2 regions of the Sphaerisporangium sp. B11E5 genome follow, and region 1 is predicted to be linked to the other one. Evidence: riboswitches for the same ligand, from Rfam matches in the RefSeq annotation. Region 1 holds a riboswitch; the other holds the start of a gene.
What was found. A riboswitch is a leader RNA that binds a small molecule or an ion and turns the genes downstream of it on or off. The one in region 1 is predicted to bind cobalamin.

Region 1 (4,963 bases):
GAACGCCGCGAGTGCCTGGCCACCGTCGGCCTGGCCGACCGCGCCGCCGACCGCGTGGGCGGCTTCTCCAAAGGCATGCAGCAACGCCTGGGCCTGGCCGTCGCCCTGGTGGCCCGCCCAGAACTCGTCGTGCTCGACGAACCGACAAGCGCCCTGGACCCCCTGGGCCGCGCCGACGTCCGCGACCTCCTGCTGTCCCTCAAGGAACGCCAGGTGGCCGTCCTGCTCAACTCCCACCTGATCGGCGAGGTGGAACGCGTCTGCGACCGCGTCGTCATCCTCGACAAGGGCCGCGTGGCCGCCGCGGGCACCCTGGCGGAACTCCTGGGCCGCCGCGAACTACGCCTCCGCCTGGACAGGGTGAGCCCAGAAGCGGAAGCCCGGCTGAGCGCCACCGGACCCCTCACCCGCGACGAGAACTCGTACACCGTCACACTCCCCGCCACCGAAGACCTCACCACCGTGCCGGACCTGGTGGCCGACCTCGTCGCCCTGGGCGTCCGCGTCCACGCGATCGAACCGGTCCGCGTCAGCCTGGAGGACCGCCTCCTCGACATCCTCCGCGCCGACCGAACCCCCGACCGCCCATGACGCCCCGCGCAGTGCTCCCCGAGGACCGGCTGCCCGGCCCGCGGGCGCGATCGCGCCGCACCCGTCTCGCTCTCCCGGGCCTCCATTCCGGCGCCGCGATGGCGGGACGCCGTACGGCGAACGCGGCGCCGCCGTACGGCGGGACACCCACCGGCCGATCGGCGGTCCGGGGCCGGTCATCCCTCCTTCGTGCCGATCAGAATGGTGACCGCCCATGACCGCCCGTACCGTTCTCACCGTCGCCCTGCTCACCCTCCGGGAGGCGGCGCGGCGGCGGGTGCTGCTCGCGGTGGCCGCGATGACCCTGGCGCTGCTCGTGCTCAGCGCCTGGGGTTTCTCCCGGCTGGCGGCGGAGCTCGCCACGCTCACCACGGGGGAAGCCCGGCTGGCATCCGCCCAGGTGCTCAACCTGGTGATGTTCGGACTGAGCCTGATCGCCGCCCTCGGCACGGCGTTCCTCTCCGGGCCCACCATGGCCGGCGAGATCGAGTCGGGAACGGCGCTGGCGATCCTCGCGCGGCCCATCCGGCGTCCCGCGGTGCTGCTGGGCAAGTGGCTGGGCCTCGTGGTCTTCGGCGGCGCCTTCGTGACCGTGTCGGGGCTGGCGCAGTTCCTCATCGTCTGGACCACTCTCGGCTACTGGCCGCCGGAGCCCGTCACCGGCCTGGTGCTCCTCGCCACCCAGACGACCGTCCTGCTCACCCTGGCCCTCCTGCTGTCCACCGTCATCTCCCCGATGGCGTCCGGCATCGTGGCGGTCGGCCTCTTCGGCGCCACGTGGGTCGCGGGCGTCATCGGCAGCGTGGGACAGGCTCTGCACAACGAGGGCGTGGCGCGGGTGGGCACCGTCTCACGGGTGCTCCTCCCCACGGACGGCCTGTGGCGCGGCGCCATGCACGCGCTCCAGGAACCGTCGGCCCTCGCCCGGCTCGCCGGCCCCGCCATGGAAGGGGGTTCCCCGTTCCTGAGCGACGCCCCGCTCACCCCCGCCTACCTCGTCTGGACCGCCGTCTGGATCGTCCTGGTGTTCGTCGTGGCGGCGGTGGCCTTCGTGCGCCGCGACCTGTGACCCGGCACACCCGGGCCTAGCGGCGGACCCGGAAGAGCAGGTGCAGCACCCGGTCGCCCTGGATGACCGTGTGCGGGTCGTCGAGCAGATGCTGGGTGTCCACCGGCCCGAAGTACCGCTTGCCCGAACCGAGGACCACAGGCACGACGTCCATCGCCACCTCGTCCACCAGCCCCAGAGCGAACGCCTGCCCGCCCACGTTGCCCGCCGCCACGGCCACGACGCGTTCCCCGGCGAGCTCCTTGGCCTTGGCGACCGCCGCCGCCACGTCGCCGGCGAAGTGGTAGGACGCCTCGGGGTGCCATCCCTCGGGCTTGGGCCGGTGGGACACCACGACCACATGCTCACCCGCCGGGGGCGACCCCTCCCAGCCGTTGGTCATGTCGAACAGGTGACGCCCGATCACCATCGCCCCGATGCCCGCCCACATCGGCTTGACGTACGCGGCCGAGACCCGCGAGACCTTCAGCCCGCCCCCGTCGACGAGCTCGGTGTCGCCGTTGGAGTACCAGTCGAACAGAGGGCCGACCCGATCCTCCGCGTCGGCGATGAAGCCGTCCACCGACACGACGTTGTGCATCACTACGCGGCTCATCACATCTCCCAGGTGTTCCGCGGGCTCATGTCGCGGTGTTCTGTGTCAGGGTGGCGCGGCGCCAGTCTGACAGTCGGCTCCGACATTTTCGCGGGAGCCCCTGAACACGACATGTTGGATGTGACATCTCCGGATCACCTATATATGGTGTCCCGTGCAGCCGGTCCGGTCGCTCGTCGAGGGCGGCCGGGGCAAGAGGGAACCCGGTGGGAATCCGGGACTGCCCCGCAGCGGTGAGTGGGAACGACCGCCGTCACATGGCACTGGGCCGAAAGGCCCGGGAAGCGACGGCCAGTAGGAAGCGAGCACGGCGCCCACGAGTCCGAAGACCTGCCGGCCGCGCCGCGTGCCGTCCATGGGCACGCGGCAGGTCCGGGGTCGCGCGGGACGGCCCGCGGCTCCGGCGCGGGGACGTGTTCCCCGGCGGTGCCTCCTGCGCGTGCCCGGCCATGTGGGCCGAGTTCGCGAGGAGAGAACGTGACGGTCACCGAGGACCAGTTGACGGCGCACGCCGCGATCGTGCGGGCCGTGGAGCGATGGGCGGGCGACCTGCCCGACGTCGACCCCCAGCGGGTGGCGGCCAGGACGCTCAGCGGGCTGCACGACGGGGCGGGCGCCGCCGAGGTGGAACGGCTGACGATCCGGACCGCCGCGGAGCTGATCGGCGAGGAGCCGCAGTACTCCCGGCTCGCCGCGCGGCTGCTCGCGGCGCGGATCGATGACGAGGCGCGCGGCCAGGGCGTGGCCTCGTTCAGCCAGGCGGTACGGCTCGGCCACCACGAGGGTCTCATCGGCGACGCGGCCGCGGACTTCGTGGCGGCGCACGCGGACGAGCTGGACGGCGCGGTGGACGCCGGGGGAGACCTGCGGTTCGAGTACTTCGGCCTGCGCACCGTGCACGACCGGTACCTGCTGCGGCACCCCACGACACGGCTGGTGGTGGAGACGCCGCAGTACTGGCTGCTGCGGGTGGCGTGCGGGCTGGCCTGGACGGCCGAGGAGGCGGTCGGGCTGTACCGGCTCATGTCGTCGCTCGCGTACCTGCCGAGCTCCCCGACGTTGTTCAACTCCGGCACCCGGCACACCCAGATGTCCTCCTGCTACCTGGTCGACTCGCCGCGCGACGACCTCGGCTCGATCTACAGCCGCTACGCCCAGGTGGCGCGGCTGTCGAAGTTCGCCGGCGGCATCGGCATCTCCTGGTCGCGGGTGCGCTCGCGCGGCGCGCTGATCCGCGGCACCAACGGGCATTCCAACGGCATCGTGCCGTGGCTGCGCACGCTGGACGCGTCGGTGGCGGCGGTCAACCAGGGCGGCAGGCGCAAGGGCGCGGCGTGCGTCTACCTGGAGCCCTGGCACCCGGACGTCGAGGAGTTCCTCGAACTGCGCGACAACACCGGCGAGCACACCCGCCGTACGCACGACCTGAACCTGGCCAACTGGATCCCCGACGAGTTCATGCGGCGCGTCGAGGCCGACGGCGTCTGGTCGCTGTTCGACCCCGACGAGGTGCCCGAACTGCCCGACCTGTGGGGGGAGGCGTTCGACACCGCCTACCGCGAGGCCGAGGCCGCCGGGCGGTACGTGCGGCAGGTACGGGCCCGCGACCTGTACGCCAGGATGATGCGCACCCTGGCGCAGACCGGGAACGGCTGGATGACGTTCAAGGACACCGCCAACCGGCTGTGCAACCAGGCCGCCGAGCCGGGCAACGTGGTGCACCTGTCCAACCTGTGCACCGAGATCATCGAGGTGTCGAGCGACACCGAGACCGCGGTCTGCAACCTCGGCTCGGTCAACCTCGCGGCCCACCTCGGCGGCGACGGCATGGACTGGGAAGGGCTGCGCGCCACGGTGCGCACCGCCGTCACGTTCCTGGACCGCGTGATCGACGTCAACTACTACCCCAGCGAGGAGGCCGCGGCGAGCAACCCGCGCTGGCGCCCGGTGGGGCTCGGCGTCATGGGGCTGCAGGACGTGTTCTTCGCGCTGCGCCTGCCGTTCGACTCGCCCGAGGCCAGGGAGTTGTCCACCAGGATCGCCGAGGAGATCTGCCTCGCCGCCCTGGACACCTCCGCCGGCCTCGCCGCGCGCTCCGGCCCCCACCCCGCGTACGACCAGACCTGGGCGGCCCGGGGACGGCTGCAGCCCGACCTGTGGGGCGTGCCCACGTCCGGCCGCTGGGCGGAGGTGCGGGCCAAGATCGCCGCGCACGGCCTGCGCAACTCGCTGCTCATCGCGATCGCCCCGACCGCGACCATCGCCTCCATCGCCGGCTGCTACGAGTGCGTCGAGCCGCAGGTGTCCAACCTGTTCAAGCGCGAGACCCTCAGCGGCGAGTTCCTCCAGATCAACAACGCCCTGGTCGCCGAGCTGAAGGCCCGGGGCCTGTGGACGGAGGAGGTGCGGGCCGCGATCCGTCAGGCCGAGGGCTCCGTGCAGGGCGTCACCGGGCTCCCCGCCGAGGTGCGGCACCTGTTCCGCACGGCCTGGGAGCTCCCGCAGCGGGCGCTGATCGACATGGCCGCGGCCCGGGCGCCGTACGTCGACCAGAGCCAGTCGCTCAACCTCTTCATGGGCGCACCCACCATCGACAAGCTCTCCTCGATGTACCTGTACGCCTGGAAGTCGGGCCTGAAGACCACCTACTACCTGCGCTCCCGCCCCGCCACGCGCATCCAGCAGGCCACCGTGCCGCTCACCCCCGA
Region 2 (4,963 bases), on a different contig from region 1:
GTCGCGCAGGACGTCCGGGTCGGGATGCTGCCACATGCCCCGCTCGGCGGCCTGGAGCAGGCGTTCGGCGATGCCGTGCAGCGCCCACGGGTTGGACTTCGCCATGAACTCCTGGTTGACGGGGTCCAGGACGTACGTCGCGGCCAGCTTGTCGTACATCCAGTCGGCGACGACCCCGGTCGTGGCGTCGTAGCCGAACAGGTAGTCCACGGTCGCGGCCAGCTCGAACGCGCCCTTGTAGCCGTGCCGCCGCATCGCGGCCAGCCAGTTCGGGTTGACCACGCGGGCGCGGAACACCCGTGAGGTCTCCTCGGCCAGCGTGCGGGTGCGCACCGCGTCGGGGCGGGTGCTGTCGCCGATGTACGCGGCGGGCGCGGCGCCGGTCAGCGCGCGGACGGTGGCGATCATGCCGCCGTGGTACTGGAAGTAGTCGTCGGAGTCGGCGATGTCGTGCTCGCGGCTGTCCACGTTCTTGGCGGCCACGGCGATGCGGCGGTACGCGGTCTCCATGTCCTGCCGGGCGGGCACCCCGGGAAGGTCGCGCCCGTACGCGTAGCCGCCCCACACCGCGTACACCTCGGCGAGGTCGGCGTCGTCGCGCCAGTTGCCGCTGTCGATGAGCGGCAGCAGCCCCGCGCCGTACGCCCCGGGGCGGGAGCCGAAGACCCGCAGGGTGGCGCGGCGGCCGTCGCCGTGCCCGGTCAGGTCGGCGTCCACGTGGGCGCGCACGTAGTTGTCCTCGTGCGGCTCGTCCAGCGCGGCGACCATGCGCACGGCGTCGTCCAGCATGGCCACCACGTGCGGGAAGGCGTCACGGAAGAACCCGCTGATGCGCACGGTGACGTCGATGCGCGGCCGGCCGAGCTCGGCCGGGGGGACCGGCTCCAGGCGGGTGACACGGCGTGACGCCTCGTCCCACACCGGGCGCACGCCGAGCAGCGCGAGCACCTCGGCGACGTCGTCACCGGCGGTGCGCATGGCGCTGGTGCCCCACACCGACAGGCCGACCGAGCGGGGCCAGTCCCCGGTGTCGGCCCGGTAGCGGGCCAGCAGGGACTCGGCCATGGCCTGGCCGGTCTCGTACGCGAGCCTGCTCGGCACGGCGCGCGGGTCCACGGAGTAGAAGTTCCTGCCGGTCGGCAGCACGTTCACCAGGCCGCGCAGCGGTGAGCCGCTCGGCCCGGCGGGCACGTACCGCCCGGCCAGCGCGGCGAGCACGTTGTCGATCTCGTCGGTCGTGCGGGCCAGCCGCGGCACGATCTGCGTGGCCGCGAACGTGAGGATGCGCTCCACCAGCACGGGGTCCGCGGCGCCGGGCACCGCCGCGCCGGCCGGCGTGCTCGCGCCGGTCACGTCCGGCGTCCCGGGTGCGTCCCTGCCCGCCGGCCCGAGCACCGCCGCGGCCACCTCGGGTGCCGCCGACGGCTCCCAGGAACGTTCCTCCATGCCCTCCACCAGCGCGCGGGCGAGCGCCTCGGCGGCGTCCACGGCCGCCAGGGACGCGCCGCCGTCCTCGCGCAGGCCGAGGGCCTCACGCAGGCCGGGCAGGGTGTGGGTGCCCGACCACATCTGCCGGGCACGCAGCATCGCCAGCACCAGGTCCACCCGCTGCGCCCCGTGCGGGGGTACGCCGAGCACGTGCAGGCCGTCCCTGATCTGGGCGTCCTTGACCTCGCACAACCAGCCGTCCACGTGCAGGATGAAATCGTCGAACTCGGTGTCGTGCGGCCGGTCCTCCATGCCGAGGTCGTGGTCCAGCCGGGCCGCCTGGATGAGCGTCCAGATCTGCGCCCTGATGGCGGGCAGCTTGGCCGGGTCCATCGCCGCGATGGTGGCGTGTTCGTCCAGCAGTTGCTCCAGCCGCGCGATGTCGCCGTAGCTGTCGGCGCGGGCCATCGGCGGCACCATGTGGTCCACCAGCACGGCGTGCGCCCGCCGCTTGGCCTGCGTGCCCTCGCCGGGGTCGTTCACCAGGAACGGGTACACCAAGGGCAGCTCGCCGAGCGCCGCGTCGGGGCCGCACGACGCCGACAGGCCGGCCGACTTGCCGGGCAGCCATTCGAGGTTGCCGTGTTTGCCCACGTGCACCATGGCGTGCGCGCCGAACTCCGCCGACAACCAGCGGTAGGCCGCCAGGTAGTGGTGGCTCGGCGGCAGGGCCGGGTCGTGGTAGACGGCGATGGGGTTCTCCCCGAAGCCGCGCGGCGGCTGCACCATCACCACGACGTTGCCCGCCCGCAGCGCCGCCAGCACGATGTCACCGTCGTGCACGAACAGCTCGCCGGGCGGCGGGCCCCAGTGCCGTTCCATCGCCTCGCGCAGGCCGGCGGGCAGCGTGCCGTACCACCGCGCGTAGGCGGACGCGGGGATCCGCACCGGGTTGGCGGCGAGCTGCTCCTCGGTGAGCCACTCCTGGTCCTGCCCGCCGGCCGCGATGAGCGCGTGGATGAGCGCGTCGCCGTCCTGCTCGGCCACCCCGGGGAAGCCGTCCCCGAGGTCGTAGCCCTCCCGCTGGAGCCGGGCGAGCAGCCGTACCGTGCTCGCCGGGGTGTCCAGACCGACGGCGTTGCCCATGCGGGCGTGCTTGGTGGGGTACGCCGACAACATCACGACGAGCCGTTTCCCCGCGGGCGGGACGTGCCGCAGCAGCGCGTGCCGCACGGCGATGCCGGCGACCCGCCGGGCACGCTCGGGATCGGCGGCATAGACGGTGAGGCCGTCCTCGTCGATCTCCTTGAACGAGAACGGCACCGTGATGATGCGGCCGTCGAACTCGGGGATGGCGACCTGGGAGGCGGCGTCCAGCGGGGACAGGCCGTCGTCGTCCTCCTCCCAGTCGCGCCGGCTCGTGGTGAGGCACAGGCCCTGCAGGATCGGCACGTTCAGCTCGGCGAGCGCCCCGACGTCCCACGCCTCGTCGTCGCCCCCGGCGCCCGCGGTGGCCGGGCGGGAGCCGCCCGCGGCGAGCACGGTGACGACCAGGGCGTCCGCGGCCCGCAGCGTGTCAAGCAGTGCGGGCTCGGCGGTGCGCAGCGAGGAGCAGAAGACGGGCAGCGGGCGGCCACCGGCGTCCTCGACGGCCTGGCAGAGCGTCTCGACGAAGGCGGTGTTGCCCGCCATGTGGTGCGCCCGGTAGTACAGCACGCCGACGACCGGGCCGTCGTCGCGGGCGGCGGTGCGCGGGAGTGTGCCCCAGGACGGCGCGGCCTCGGGCGGCGCGAAGCCGCGGCCGGTGAGCAACACGGTGTCGGACAGGAAGGCGTGCAGCTCGGAGAGGTTGGCCGGGCCGCCGTGCGCGAGGTACGCGTGCGCCTCGGCGCAGGTGCCGGCGCTGACCGTGGACAGCTCCATCAACTCCGCGTCGGGCGCCTGTTCCCCGCCGAGCACGACCACCGGGCGCGGCCCGGCGAGCAGGTGGTCCAGGCCGTCCTCCCAGGCGCGGCGCCCGCCGAGGAGACGGACCACGACGAGATCGGTGTCCTCCACGAGGGCGGGCAGGTCGTCGGCGGCCAGCCGCGCCGGGTTGCCGAGGCGGTACGCCGCCCCGCTCGACCGGGCGCTCAGCAGGTCGGTGTCGGACGTGGACAACAGCAGGATCGCGGGCCGTGACGGCGCCATGAGGCGTCCTCCCTCGGGGTCCTCGCCCCGTTCGCAGGTGTCGCGATGGCAGGAGTCTCCTGGCTCCCGGATCGACGCTCACCCCGGCCTTCCCACCCGTCGCCGGGCAGTGGCTTCACGGCGGGGGTCGCTCCCCGGTCACAGTGGCGGGACCGCGCCGGCTTCGCACCGGCTTCCTCCGTCCGCCATCGCCTACCGAGGAGATTACGCCCCCGAGACCATCGGAAGAACTGGCATTACTATCTCATCGTGCGCAGAGGTGACCTTTCCGGACATGCGGCGCCGGACGCGTGTCCCGGGGCACTTCAGGTGCACACCGCGGCCGACGGCCCGCTCGCCCGGGTCCGCGTCCCCGGCGGGGCGCTCACCCCCGCGCAGCTCCGCGAGCTCGCCGCGTGCGCGGAGTCGCTCGGCTCCGGCGTCGTCGAGCTGACGTCCCGGGCGAACGTCCAGGTCCGCGGCCTGCGCTCCGCCCCTGAGTTCGCCGCCCGCATGGCCGCCGCCGGCCTGCTGCCGTCCGCCACCCACGAACGTGTGCGCAACATCGTGGCCTCGCCCCTCGCCGGCCGGGGCCTGTCCGGCCTGGTGGACACCGACCCCCTGGTGACGCGGCTGGACCGTTCTCTGTGCGCGCACCCCGCCCTGGCGGACCTGCCGGGCCGTTTCCTGTTCGCCCTGGACGACGGCACGGGCGACGTGGCGGGCCTCGGCGCGGACGTCACGTTCGTCCCGGACGCCGCGTCCGGGGACGACGACACACCTGGAGTCGTCTTCCTGGCCGGCGCGGACCCCGGTCTCGCCACCGCCGATCCGGTCCCCCTGATGATCGCCGCCGCCGAGGCGTTCCTCGCCGAGCGGGACGCGCAGGGCGGCGCCTGGCGTGTCGCCGACCTGGAGGACGGCCCGGCCCGCGTCGCCGCCCGTCTGGACACCGCCGCGTACGGCGCCGCGCGGTGGGTGGACCCGCCGCCCCGGGTCGCCGGTGCCGGGCCGCTCCCGCAGCGCGACGGACGGATGGCGCTGGAGGTCGTGGTGCCCCTCGGGCGGCTCACCGCGCGCCAGGCGGACGCCCTGGCCGATGTCTCCCGCGGCCCGTTGCGGCTCACCCCGTGGCGCACGGTCGTCCTGCCGGACCTCACCAGGGAACGGGCCGGGGAGGCGGCGCGCACGCTCACCGCCGCCGGCCTGGTCGGTGACCCCGCCTCGCCGTGGACCGGCGTGTCCGCCTGCGCCGGCCGTCCCGGCTGCGCCAAGGCGCTCGCCGACGTCCAGGAGGACGTGACCCGCTGGGTGTCCGGCCGCACCGAGCCCGGCGGCGCGCCCGTCCACTGGTCGGGGTGCGAAC

Region 2: linked by a shared signal. The riboswitch ahead of cobN (cobaltochelatase subunit CobN) and the one ahead of ABGB17_RS21070 (ribonucleoside-diphosphate reductase subunit alpha) in region 1 are both predicted to bind cobalamin.

Annotation. Positions count from the first base shown of each region.
Region 1 covers NZ_JBDPMD010000023.1:24,562-29,524, forward strand. The annotation lists gene ABGB17_RS21055 (ABC transporter ATP-binding protein) at 1-591, shown strand, start outside; gene ABGB17_RS21060 (ABC transporter permease subunit) at 806-1,660, shown strand; gene ABGB17_RS21065 (dihydrofolate reductase family protein) at 1,677-2,255, opposite strand; cobalamin riboswitch at 2,400-2,608, shown strand; gene ABGB17_RS21070 (ribonucleoside-diphosphate reductase subunit alpha) at 2,733-4,963, shown strand, end outside.
Region 2 covers NZ_JBDPMD010000015.1:83,609-88,571, forward strand. The annotation lists gene cobN (cobaltochelatase subunit CobN) at 1-3,618, opposite strand, end outside; cobalamin riboswitch at 3,648-3,856, opposite strand; gene cobG (precorrin-3B synthase) at 3,868-4,963, shown strand, end outside.